Regions from separate parts of the Cronobacter condimenti 1330 genome, predicted to be linked through region 2. Evidence: riboswitches for the same ligand, from Rfam matches in the RefSeq annotation. Region 2 holds a riboswitch; each other region holds the start of a gene.
The links. A riboswitch is a leader RNA that binds a small molecule or an ion and turns the genes downstream of it on or off. The one in region 2 is predicted to bind thiamine pyrophosphate.

Region 1 (4,367 bases), 1.9 Mb from region 2:
GCGACACGCGCGGATGAAAGGTGATGCCAGGCTGCGCCGTTTGCCTCTGCCACTGCCGCCACAGCAGGCGCAGCAGTGACGATTTACCGCAGCCGTTATGGCCAAGCAACGCCACGCGGTCACCGCTTTTCAGGCGTGCAAGCGGCAGGGTAAAGAGCGTGGGCGAACCGGGCGCGGCGCTGACCGCCAGGTTTTCCATCTCAAGCAGACGGTCTGCCGTCAGCGCGTCACCGGTCAGGGTCAGCCGCCAGCGGCTGCCCTGGGCCAGCTCGGTTTGTTCTTCCTTAAGACGCGCCACCTGCTTTTCCATTTGCTTCGCTTTGCGCGCCAGATCCTCGTTGTCATACACCTGGCCCCATGTGGCGAGCCGTTTGGCGCTGGCCGTCACGCGGTCTATCTCTTTTTGCTCCGCTTTGCGGCGCAGGGCGTCGGTTTCATCGCGCGCTGCAAGCGCAGCACGGGCGGCAGTGCAGGGGAGATCGAATGCCTGCAACTCGCCGTCACGCAGCACCCAGGTGCGGTTGGTGACGCTGTCCAGCAGCGCGCTGTCGTGGGAGACCAGCACGAGGCTGCCGTTCCAGCGCAAGAGGAACTGCTCCAGCCACAGGAGGGTTGGCAGGTCGAGATGGTTGCCCGGCTCGTCGAGCAACAGCAAGTCGGGCGTGAGGATCAACGCGCGCGCCAGCAGCAGACGCGTGTGCTGGCCGCCGCTTAGCGAACCTGCCGTTAGCGTCCAGACGGCTTCGCCAAAACCCATGCTCGCCAGCAGTGCCTGCGCCTGCCATGCGCGGCTTTCGCGCTCGGCCTCCGGCAGGCGCGCCAGCAGCGCGCCGAGCAGTGTCTGGTGATGCAGTTCTTCAGGCAGGTGCTGCTCCACGCGCGCCAGCAGACAGCGTGCCGCGCGCGTGACGACGCCTTCCGCCGGTGACAGGGTGCCGTCCAGTGCTTTCAGGAGTGTACTTTTGCCGCAGCCGTTATGGCCGATAAGCCCGATGCGGTCGCCTTTTTTCAGGGTAAAAGAAACATTGCTCAGCACGGGGCCGAACGGGGAGTCAATACGCAGAGAATGCGCAGTCAATAATGTGCTCATCGCTTACTCAGAATGTTCAGGCAAGAGAATGCCTCGTCAAACATCGCTGACGATAATCTGGTAAGCCCTGGAGAAGGGATTATGTGATGGGATCTTCGCTCAGGGTCCAGTTATCGCAGCACGAAACCGGTAATGCCTGAGCTCTGGCGATCGCCAAAATGATGTGAATAGTCAAACAATTCACAGCACAGCATAAGAGTCCTCCTTTATATTTATCAGGTTTATGGGTACAGCGAGTGTACCGAGGGGGACGTTTTTTCGCCACTCCCAACATTTAGATGTGTGCAGTCTGTGGGATTAAGGCGAGAAGGGGAAAGAAGCCTGAAACCCCGGGGGCTTCAGGCGCAACGGTCAGCGGTGATAGAAGATATCGCCGTTCATGGCGCGAACGACTTTGCCTTCGGCGTCGGTGATAAGCACATAGTAGCCGCCCATATAGGTCCAGTGGGTGCCCGCTTCCGGCGCAGGCAGATTGCGGATCTGCCACTGCTTAATATTGTATTCCTCGGTGCGGTAGAGATCCGGCACTACGTCCCCGATAGTGAATTTGTGCGAATCGGAGATAAACTCCTTCACTTCATAGCTATCGATGGTTTTGGGTTTTACGGCGTCCGCGGCGAATGCAGAGGCCACCGACATCAACAGCACTCCCGCTACGATCATTCTGGTTTTCAACATACCTTCTCCACATGTGAGCGCGCAGCGCCCCTTGATTTTTGTTACCGCCAGGCCGCTATCATTCCAGCGCCATACACGGTCGGGCAAGGTTAATTATGTATAAAAAAATGAAGCGGATAGCAATCAGCGCAGGGCGGGATTACGACGGCACAGTCAGGGCGCTTGCGGGATAATTAATACCTTGTATGCCAGACGCGCCGCTGGCATTATCCTGGAGCAGAATCCGCCTGGCTGTTTTATCCGGCTGGGGCGTGATTCACATGACTCGGGGTGCCCCATCTCTGATGGGCTGAGAAATACCCGTATTACCTGATCTGGATAATGCCAGCGTAGGGAAGTCAGATGCCTGTCCGGTATCCCGTCTTCGCGCCTGGCAGGAGAGAACCATGTCTTCCGACCTGCTTTGCGGCACCCATGCCGCGCCTGTTGTCACCCAACTTCGTCGTCACGCGCCACTGGTGCACTGTATCACCAATGATGTCGTGCAAAATGTTACCGCGAATGTTCTGTTAGCACTTGGTGCCTCACCCGCGATGGTGGTGGACGCCGAGGAAGCCGCCGAGTTTGCGGCAATCGCGGATGCTCTGTTGATTAATCTTGGGACGTTGACACGCCCGCAGCAGCAGGCGATGCGCGCGGCTATCGATAGCGCCTGCGCGGCGGGTAAACCCTGGACGCTCGATCCAGTCGCAGTTGGCGCGCTGACGTTACGAACCTCCTTTGCACACGAACTGCTGGCGCGCAAACCCGCCGCCATCCGCGCGAATGCCTCAGAAATCCGGGCGCTGGCGGGCGAGAGCACCGGTGGGCGCGGCGTTGACTCAACCGAAAGCACGCATCTGGCCCGCGAGGCCGCGATAACCCTCGCACGCCGGAGTGGCGCGATTGTCGCCGTGACCGGCGAGGTGGATTTCATTACCGATGGTGAACGTACGGTTGCCGTGCACGGCGGCACCGCCATGTTAACGCGCGTCGTGGGCACCGGTTGCGCGCTGTCTGCTGTTGTCGCCGCCTGCAGCGCGCTTGCGGGCGACCGCCTGCAGAATGTCGCGGCCGCCTGCTGGTTAATGAAACGCGCGGGCGAAGCGGCGCTTGCGGCCTCGCACGGGCCGGGTAGTTTCGCCACCGCCTTGCTTGATAGCCTGCACGTTCAAGCTTGCGGAGGTCGCCATGAAACGCATTAATGCGCTTACCATCGCCGGTACTGACCCAAGCGGCGGCGCAGGCATTCAGGCCGATCTTAAAACCTTCTCGGCGTTAGGTGCGTACGGCACATCGGTTATCACCGCGCTGGTGGCGCAGAACACCCGCGGCGTACAGTCGGTTTACCGCATTGAGCCGTCCTTTGTCGCCGCCCAGCTCGATTCCGTATTAAGCGATGTACGCATCGATACCACGAAAATCGGCATGCTGGCAGAAACGGACATTGTCGAAGCGGTGGCCGAGCGGCTCGCTCATTACCGGGTGCGCAATATTGTGCTGGATACCGTGATGCTCGCGAAAAGCGGCGATCCGCTGTTAAGTCCGTCGGCGGTGCGCGCCCTGCGTGAACATCTGCTGCCACAGGTGGCGATCATCACGCCAAACCTGCCAGAGGCTGCGGCACTGCTTGAAACGTCGCATGCCCGCAGCGAAGCGGAAATGCGCCAGCAGGGCGAGGCGTTGCTCGCGCTTGGCTGCGAGGCGGTGTTGATGAAAGGCGGGCATCTGATTGATGACGAAAGCCCGGACTGGCTTTTCACCCGCGACGGGGCGACGCGCTTTACGGCTACGCGCGTTGCGACCAAAAATACGCATGGCACGGGTTGTACGCTTTCCAGCGCGCTCGCGGCCTTACGCCCACGGCACGACGACTGGGTGCAGACTGTGAACGCCGCAAAAGCCTGGCTTACGCAGGCGCTGCAACAGGCAGATAGTCTGGAGGTGGGCGAGGGGATCGGGCCGGTTCATCATTTTCATGCATGGTGGTGAAGCGAGCCAGCAGAATTAGCTGAAAATGCGCTCGGGTCTGGCAATCTGTGCTAAACAGGTCCACGCTTAGACTGCCCAGTTAATGGGCGGGTAAGGAATCTTTTCGTCCGGCGGGCCACCGTCCGCCGACAATTACGGGAGCGTATGATGACTGATATAGTGCAGTTGCTCGGCAATGATGCCGATAGTCTGTTACAGCACCGCTGTACGACCATTTCCTCCGACCAGCTCTACCTGCCAGGACCCGATTATGTCGATCGCGTGATGGTGGATAATAATCGCCCTCCGGCAGTACTGCGAAATATGCAGACCCTCTATAACACCGGGCGTCTTGCGGGCACGGGGTATCTTTCCATTCTGCCGGTTGACCAGGGCGTTGAGCATTCGGCAGGCGCGTCGTTCGCCGCCAATCCAATGTACTTCGATCCTAAAAATATTATCGAGCTGGCAATTGAAGCGGGCTGCAACTGCGTGGCCTCGACTTATGGCGTTCTGGCCTCGGTGTCGCGCCGCTACGCACACCGCATTCCGTTTCTGGTGAAGATTAACCACAACGAAACCCTGAGCTACCCGACCCAGTACGATCAGACCCTGTACGCCAGCGTCGAGCAGGCGTTCAATATGGGCG
Region 2 (4,367 bases):
AAACGCCTTGCTGCTGCCGCCTTCAACCATGTACGTTGCAAGCGTCCAGGGGCTTCCGGAAAAACCAATCAGCGGCACCTCGCCTTTGAGTTCGCGACGAATGGTACGCACCGCGTTCATCACATAGCCAAGCTCCTGCTCCGGGTCCGGCACCGGCAGTTTTTCGACATCCGCTTTGCCCGTAATCGGCGAGGTAAAACGCGGGCCTTCGCCTGCTTCAAAATAGAGTCCCAGCCCCATCGCATCCGGAATCGTCAGAATGTCCGAAAACAGGATCGCCGCATCAAGCGGATAACGGCGCAGCGGCTGTAGCGTCACTTCGCACGCCAGCTCAGCGTTTTTGCAAAGTGACATAAAATCGCCCGCCTGCGCGCGAGTGGCCTTATATTCCGGCAGATAGCGCCCCGCCTGCCTCATCATCCACACCGGCGTGACATCTACAGGCTGGCGTTGCAGGGCACGCAGGTAACGATCGTTTTTCAGTTCGGTCATTTTTCTTATTCCTCAAGCGTCAGGGCGCCATTGTATCACGTCATTCGTAGTCTGCCCGGCAGCGCGCCACCGTATCTTCTATCAGGCGGCGCGCCACGGTGCCTGGCGCGGGCAACAACGGCAACTGGTCATAGCGGTACCAGCCAGCGTCGATAAGCTCTTTCGGGTCGATGTTAATTTCGCCGCTGTCATACTCTGCGGTAAAGGCGGTCATCAGCGACTGCGGGAACGGCCACGGCTGGGAGGTCACGTAGCGCAGGTTTTTTACACGAATGCTGCTCTCTTCCATCACCTCGCGCGCGACCGCCTGCTCAAGCGTCTCGCCCACTTCGACAAACCCGGCCAGCACGGTGTAAACGCCGTTGCGGTGACGCGCATGCTGCGCCAGCAAAATTTTATCGTCACGGCGGATTGCGACGATAATGCACGGCGCGATTTGCGGATAGTAGCGTTCGCGGCAGTGTCCGCAGAGCATCGCCCATTCCGTTTTGCTCGGATGCATCTCATGCCCGCAGTAGCCGCAATATTTATGCGAGCGGTAAAACTCGGCGAGCTGCACTCCGCGACCGGCAAGCTGAAACAGCCCGGCCTCCTGATCGATGAGCTGTCGTACCGAGCCCATCTCCTCGTCACGCTTTTGCAACACCAACCATACCGGCGCGTCTTCCCAGGTGCCGATTTGGAGCGCTTTTTCGCCCACAAGACCAAAATCCGCCGCATGGCCGTAAGGTAATTCTGCTTTTGGCAGCCATAATTTCTGTTCTTGGCTGACTATCCACCAGCCATGGTCTAAATTTTCTAGTGTACGTTCCATAATTGATTGCACTACCTCTGCGTCACTGGCACGTTATTAACATTGTTCTTACATATTTTGGGTCATTTGCGTTTTTACATCTTATATCTCATGGAGTCGATCATGCTAAACCAGCTAAAAAGTCTGACGGAACGCGTTGGTGGGAGTAATGAGTTAGTTGATCGTTGGCTTGGTGCCCGCAACCATCTGTTAGTCACCTATTACAAGATGGTCGGCATCAAGCCCGGCAAGGAGCCGATGACTACGCTGAATGAACAAGCGCTGGACGATTTTTGCCACTGCCTGGTGGATTATCTTTCCGCCGGTCATTTCAATATTTACGAACGTGTCATCAGCGAAATGGAAGGCACCAGCCCGCTGGTCGCCGCCACGCAAATCTATCCTCAGCTGGAATCTAACACCCAGCAGATCATGGATTTCTACGATACCCATCTGGAAAGCGCCATTGATCACGATAACTGCCTGGAGTTTCAGGAAGCGCTTTCCGGTATCGGCGAGGCGCTTGCCGCCCGTTTCGCGCTGGAAGATAAGCTTATCCTGCTGGCGTATGACCATAACCTTAGCGAAAGCGCTAATGACGAAGCAGGCCTTGCCCGTCCGGCTTGAGTTCGGCGGCATTAACGAGTAATTTACCTTTACCCCCGCGGTTGACGCGGGGTTTATCTTGTCGGAGTGCCTAGCGCGTAAGCACAGGCTGAGACCGTTAATTCGGGATCCGCGGAACCTGATCAGGTTAAGACCTGCGAAGGGAACAAGAGTAATTCTATTTTGCCCCGCTCAGGGTGCTTTTCATCCCTGAATCTGCCAGCACGGGCGCGGGCGCATCGCCATTACTCCTCCGTTGTTCTGACAAGCCACTTCCTGACTGATGACTGGAATGCGCTATGTCTGTATCAAACAAACCTGGCCGTCGCGAACAACGCGCCGCCGCACAACACTTTATCGACACGCTGGAAGGCACTGCTTTCCCGAATTCTCATCGCATTTATCTCACCGGCTCGCGCGACGATATTCGCGTACCAATGCGAGAAATCCGCCTGAGCCCGACGCTTGCGGGTGGCACAAAAGACGATCCTCGTTATGAGCCGAACGAACCTGTACCCGTCTACGACACCTCCGGCCCTTACGGCGATCCGGCGGTACGCATCGACGTGCGCGAAGGACTCGAAAAAATGCGCAGCGGCTGGATAGCGGCACGCAACGATACCGAGACCCTCAGCGCGCGCAGCTCGGCTTACACCCGGGAACGACTGGCCGACGACGGGCTGGACGACCTGCGCTTTCACGGCCTGCTGACGCCGAAACGCGCAAAAGCGGGTCAGCGCGTCACGCAATTGCATTACGCTCGCCAGGGCATCGTGACCCCGGAAATGGAATTTATCGCTATCCGCGAAAACATGGGCCGTGAGCGCATCCGCGGTGCCGTGCTGCGCCAGCAGCATCCGGGCGAAGGCTTCGGTGCGCGCCTGCCGGGTAACATCACGCCAGAATTTGTACGTGACGAAGTGGCAGCCGGACGCGCCATTATTCCGGCCAACATCAACCACCCGGAATCGGAGCCGATGATCATCGGGCGCAACTTCCTGGTGAAGGTGAACGCCAATATCGGCAACTCTGCCGTTACCTCATCCATTGAAGAAGAAGTCGAAAAACTGGTCTGGGCTACTCGCTGGGGCGCCGACACGGTGATGGACCTTTCCACCGGGCGTTACATCCATGAAACCCGTGAATGGATCCTGCGCAATAGCCCGGTGCCGATCGGCACAGTGCCGATCTACCAGGCGCTGGAGAAGGCCAACGGGATCGCCGAAGATCTCAGCTGGGAAATGTTCCGCGACACGCTGCTTGAGCAGGCGGAACAGGGCGTCGATTACTTCACCATCCACGCAGGCGTACTGCTGCGCTACGTGCCGATGACCGCAAAACGCCTGACGGGCATCGTCTCGCGCGGCGGTTCTATCATGGCGAAATGGTGCCTGTCACATCACAAAGAAAACTTCCTCTACGAGCATTTCCGCGAGATTTGTGAAATCTGCGCGGCCTATGATGTCTCGCTGTCGCTTGGCGATGGCCTGCGCCCCGGCTCTATTCAGGACGCAAACGACGAGGCGCAATTCGCTGAGCTCCACACGCTTGGCGAGCTGACAAAAATCGCCTGGGAATATGACGTACAGGTGATGATTGAAGGCCCAGGACATGTGCCGATGCAGATGATCCGCCGCAACATGACCGAAGAGCTGGAACACTGCCATGAAGCGCCGTTCTATACGCTTGGTCCGCTGACCACCGACATCGCGCCCGGTTACGACCATTTCACGTCCGGGATTGGCGCAGCCATGATCGGCTGGTTCGGCTGTGCCATGCTCTGCTACGTGACGCCAAAAGAGCACCTCGGCCTGCCGAATAAAGAGGATGTTAAACAAGGGCTCATTACCTACAAAATCGCGGCCCACGCCGCCGATCTTGCCAAAGGCCATCCGGGCGCGCAGATCCGCGATAACGCCATGTCTAAAGCGCGCTTCGAATTCCGCTGGGAAGATCAGTTCAACCTGGCGCTTGATCCTTTCACCGCGCGCGCCTATCACGACGAAACGCTGCCGCAGGAATCCGGCAAAGTGGCACATTTCTGCTCCATGTGTGGCCCCAAATTCTGCTCAATGAAAATCACCCAGGAAGTCCGCGACTACGCCGCGAAGCAAGCCATCGACGCCGGTATGGCGGACATGTCCACCAGCTTCCGCGCCCGCGGCGGCGACATCTACCTGCGTCAGGAGGAGGTGGAATAATGGAACCGCTTTTCGCCCCTGTACCGCGCCGCCTCGGGCTTTATCCGGTCGTGGACAGCGTCGACTGGATTGCGCGTCTGCTGGAGGCGGGCGTGCGCACAATCCAGCTGCGCATCAAAGATAAAACGGATGAGGACGTCGAGGAGGACGTGCGCGCCGCCATTGATCTCGCCCGCCGTTACGACGCCCGACTCTTTATCAATGATTACTGGCGCCTGGCCATTACGCATCAGGCGTACGGCGTTCACCTTGGTCAGGAAGATCTGGAAACCGCA
Region 3 (4,367 bases), 400 kb from region 2:
GGCAGCCCGAGGGTCGCGTTCAGCAGCAGGAAAAAGCCGGTCGCCAGCACGATGCCTGGCATCGCGAGGATCATGACGCCGCACAGCTCAAGGCTCTGTCCGGCAAGACGACGGTTTCGCAGGTAAAGCTCGCGGGTGCTCCAGAGCAGCATCATGGTCAAGATGACGCACAACAGGCCCGCACAAAGCGCGATGCGCAGCGACGTCCAGAGCGCGCGCCACAGCGCCGGGTCGGCGAGCGCATGGCGGATGTCGCCGCTCAGGCCGTCTACCAGCACCGCCAGCAGCGGCGGCAACAGAAGCAACAGCGCGGCCATAATCAGCAGCGCGTCGGTAAGCTTACTGCGCCACGAATCTTCCGGATTGCGCCAGCCGCGCACCAGCGTCGCACCGACGGGAATCGCTTTGCTAAGCCGTTGGCTAAGCAGAATAAGCGACAGACAGCAGCCCATCTGAATCAACGCCAGCAGCGCGGCCCGGCCCGGATCGTAGTCGTAGCTCAGCGCCTGATAGATGGCAAGCTCAATGGTGGTGGCTTGCGGCCCGCCGCCGAGCGCCAGCACCGTGGCGAAACTTGCAAAACAGAGCATAAAAATGAGCGCGGCCACCGGTGGGATTTGGCGGCGCAGCCACGGCCACTCCACCAGTCGGAAGAAATTCCAGCCGCGCATGCCAAGCTGTGCGGCCAGCTGGCGCTGCTCGCCGGGAATTTGCGTGAGCGTCTGGTAGAACAGGCGGGTGGCCATCGGCATATTAAAAAAGAGGTGCGCCAGCAAAATGCCCTGTAGCCCGTAAGGCGAGAACGACCATTCAATACCCAGCGCGGCGCAAAGCGCGGCGAGCCAGCCGCTGCGCCCGTAGACGCTGAGCAGGCCGAAAATCGCCACCAGCACCGGCAGGATAAGCGTCATCGCGCACAGGCGCAGCAGCGTGCGCCGCCCCGGAAAGCGACGCCGGTAAAGCGCGCGGGCAAGGGGAATAGCGGGTACCACGGAGATCAGCGCTGAGAGAAACGCCTGCCAGAACGAGAAGCGCACCACATGCCACAGGTAGCTGTCGCTCAGTAGCGCGCGAACCCCGGTCTGCGGCGCGTGTGTCCACAGCGCCGCGAAGGCGGCCAGCGCCACCGCCGCCATCAGCAGGGCGGCGATGAGGCCGGGCCAAAGCCAGCCTGGGATCAGCGGCTCACGGCGCGTTGCCATTCACTCGTCCATTGTGCGCGCTGGGCGGCCACTTCCTCAGCGGTGAATTGCAGCGAGGTTTGTGGTTGGGTCAGCGCGTTAAAGCCCTCCGGCAGCGTGACACGGGCGACCGGATACATCCAGTTGCCAGTCGGGATCGCATTCTGGAACGCGGGCGATACCATAAATTTCAGGAATTTTTCCGCCAGTTCCGGCTGTTTGCTGGCGGCGGTGCGTCCGGCGACTTCCACCTGCAAATAGTGGCCTTCGCTGAAGTTTGCTGCCGCGTAGTTGTCTTTCTTCTCTTCGATGATGTGGTAGGCCGGGGAGGTGGTGTAGCTCAGCACCACATCGGCTTCGCCTTTAAGGAAAAGCCCATAGGCTTCGCTCCAGCCTTTGGTGACGGTGACGGTTTTCGCCGCGAGTTTCTGCCACGCCTGCGGCGTTTTATCGCCATAGACTTTCTGCATCCAGAGCAGTAAGCCAAGCCCTGGCGTGCTGGTGCGCGGATCCTCGTAAATGACGCGCCATTTCTGGTCGCTCTCAACCAACTCTTTCAGGCTTTTCGGCGGGTTCTTCAGCTTGTTTTTGTCATACACAAAAGCGAACCAGCCGTAATCGAACGGCACGAACGTGTCGTTGCTCCAGCCGCCCGGTACGTTGACGTCGCTTGCTGCGACGCCGCTTTTGGCGAAGAGCCCCGTGGCGCTCGCCGCCTGGAGCAGGTTGTTATCAAGCCCCAGCACAACGTCGGCTTTGCTGTTTTTGCCTTCCATACGCAGACGGTTCAACAGCGAGACGCCATCTTCCAGCGCCACGAATTTCAGCTCGCAGCCGCATTCCGCTTCAAAGGCGGTTTTAATTTTCGGGCCAGGGCCCCATTCGGAGGAGAAGGAATCGTAGGTGTAGACGGTCAGGACGGGTTTGGCAAAAGCCGGGACGGCGACCAGCGCCAGCAGCGGAAGTAGTTTTTTTAACACTTTGCACCTTTATCAAATGGGGGCAAAGGATTTTGAGCAGTAGCCTCAAATCCCTTCGCCGGCGTTATCCGGATCAGGTTCGACGGGTATTATCTCAGCGCGCCGGTTTTCCGGCGGCACCCCGTTGAGAACGGCCCATTGTAATGATTTGCGTAATGTTGCGAAAGGGTTACGGCTCGGGTGGGGCAAACCAGGCGGATTTAAAGTCAAACCAGCCGAGCGTGTTCATTCGTACGCCGCGCATGCTGCGCTGACCCTGCAACATCAGCCAATGGTGGATAAGCGGTAAAATGTCTTGGCGCTCCAGCATGGTGCGGCACCACTGCGGCAGATTGAGCGCGCCGGTACGCCAGCGTTGCGCGTCGCCTTGCCAGTCGAGCGGAATGCAGCGCTGGATGAGCGGCACTTCGCACAGATGCGCGAACAGCGAGAAATCGAGCGGCAGCGTGAAGTTGGCGCTGTTAAGCCACAGATCGCTTGTGATGTCGCCCTGATACCACTCTTCATAGCTCACTTCACGCAGTTCCAGCTCGACCTGTTCCTGCGCCAGGATTGCGCGCAGCAACTCGCCGATGACCCGGTTTTCGATATGATCGCCATAGAAGGTGAGCGTGAGGCGCTCAAGCCCAGCGGGTTTCTGCGCCTCAAGAATCTGCGGCGCATGATGCCAGCGCGGCAAAAGGCCGTAAGCCGGGAACCAGATACGCTGATACTGCGGCGCGGCGCGATGCAACAGCCGGGCTGGCGTGAAGAGATGGCTTATCCAGCGGCGTACGTCGGGCATAGCGCCGATACGCGTGCGGGAATCAAACAACAGGTAGTAACAGCCTTCTTCGAGGCGGCTTTCAACGGCTTTCTCTTCGGTCGCCTGCGCCGGGCCTTCGAGCTGTACCGCGCAGCTTAACTCGTCGCCTATCTCCGGCAGCACCCAGAAGTTGACCTCGTCAATCAGTGCGCGATAACCGAAGTAGTCATCAAAGGCATGGATCTTGAGCTGATTGCGATTATTACGTACCACGGCATACGGCCCGGTGCCGACTGGCTGGCTTGCAAAATTCGGCAGATCTGGCCATTCACGCGGCAGGATCATTGCAGGTACGCTGCCAAGCAGCCACGGAAGCCAGTCATCCGGTTCACTCAGGTGGATGTCTAAGGTCCAGGCGGTGGGGGAGACGACCTGCCGGAGGTGCGCATACAGCGGCAGAGCGCAGACGCGTTGCAGCGAGCTGATGACATCCAGCATGTCTAGCTCGCGGCCATGATGAAAATGAATGCCGGGACGCAAGAAAAAGCGCCAGTGAAAGGGGGAAATTTGCTGCCAGTGATGGGCGATATCTGCTTCCAGTTCCCCGTTTTCCTCGTTTATGCGCGTCAGCCCGTTAAAGAGTTGCCGGGCGATGTGGGTTTCGGAACGGCGCAGGGCACTGCCGGGCAGCAGGTTTTGCAGCGGTCGGTAGTAGAGCACACGCAGGATATGGCGTCCCTGACGGAAGCTGCGGCCAAGATGCGAAAGGAGCATCTGGCGCACGGCGGATTTGTCGCCGACGATCTGCACCAGCTGATCGACCCTGTCCTGCTCCAGCAGATCTTCGGCCCGCTGTTGCTGTAAGGCGAGACCGGTATAGAGGAATCGCAGCCTGGAGCGCTTGCCGCGCCCGGCTTCCGCGTCCCAGGTCAGCCAGCCGCGCGCCTGCATGGCATTCAGCAAGGTGCGCATATGACGACGCGAACAGTTCAGCAGGTCGGCCAGTTCGTTAAGCGTGGTTTCCTGCGGCTGGCCGTCGCAGCATTGCCACAGGCGGATGAATTGCTGTTGCAGACGACCTGACGGCATAAAAGGGGAACTCCTGCGGGAAACTCATCAATTTAATATTCCCTATATTACGGCAATACTTCTCTTCGATGAAAGCGGAGGTGCTTATGAAAACGTCGTCAACCGGCAGGTTTTACCTGCGATATTTCAGTGCAATACCGCGTCTCTCTTGCTCATGGCTGGCCCGCCTGAGCAGCCAGACGCCGCAACGGATGCTGGATGATGTTATGCAATGGGAAGCGACTTTCCCTGTGACGTTTAAGCGCCGCTAAGCGGACATCACGTGTAACTGAGTATTGGTGCTTTTCACCCGCCAGCAGTGTGCTACTGCTGGCTTTTTTCGTCTATGATGAACACGTTTCCGCCTGCCCCTACATGAAAGGATGCGCCTGA

Region 1: linked by a shared signal. The riboswitch ahead of thiM (hydroxyethylthiazole kinase) and the one ahead of thiC (phosphomethylpyrimidine synthase ThiC) in region 2 are both predicted to bind thiamine pyrophosphate.
Region 3: linked by a shared signal. The riboswitch ahead of thiB (thiamine ABC transporter substrate binding subunit) and the one ahead of thiC (phosphomethylpyrimidine synthase ThiC) in region 2 are both predicted to bind thiamine pyrophosphate.

What each region holds. Positions count from the first base shown of each region.
Region 1 covers NZ_CP012264.1:2,795,472-2,799,838, reverse strand. The annotation lists gene AFK62_RS12760 (ABC-F family ATP-binding cassette domain-containing protein) at 1-1,090, opposite strand, end outside; gene AFK62_RS12755 (RcnB family protein) at 1,442-1,768, opposite strand; TPP riboswitch at 2,025-2,121, shown strand; gene thiM (hydroxyethylthiazole kinase) at 2,155-2,952, shown strand; gene thiD (bifunctional hydroxymethylpyrimidine kinase/phosphomethylpyrimidine kinase) at 2,939-3,739, shown strand; gene fbaB (class I fructose-bisphosphate aldolase) at 3,887-4,367, shown strand, end outside.
Region 2 covers NZ_CP012264.1:369,590-373,956, reverse strand. The annotation lists gene hemE (uroporphyrinogen decarboxylase) at 1-492, opposite strand, end outside; gene nudC (NAD(+) diphosphatase) at 533-1,306, opposite strand; gene AFK62_RS01745 (Rsd/AlgQ family anti-sigma factor) at 1,409-1,912, shown strand; TPP riboswitch at 1,965-2,074, shown strand; gene thiC (phosphomethylpyrimidine synthase ThiC) at 2,191-4,092, shown strand; gene thiE (thiamine phosphate synthase) at 4,092-4,367, shown strand, end outside.
Region 3 covers NZ_CP012264.1:773,765-778,131, forward strand. The annotation lists gene thiP (thiamine/thiamine pyrophosphate ABC transporter permease ThiP) at 1-1,202, opposite strand, end outside; gene thiB (thiamine ABC transporter substrate binding subunit) at 1,178-2,161, opposite strand; TPP riboswitch at 2,194-2,295, opposite strand; gene sgrR (HTH-type transcriptional regulator SgrR) at 2,331-3,995, opposite strand; gene sgrT (glucose uptake inhibitor SgrT) at 4,082-4,246, shown strand; gene AFK62_RS03575 (MFS transporter) at 4,367-4,367, shown strand, end outside.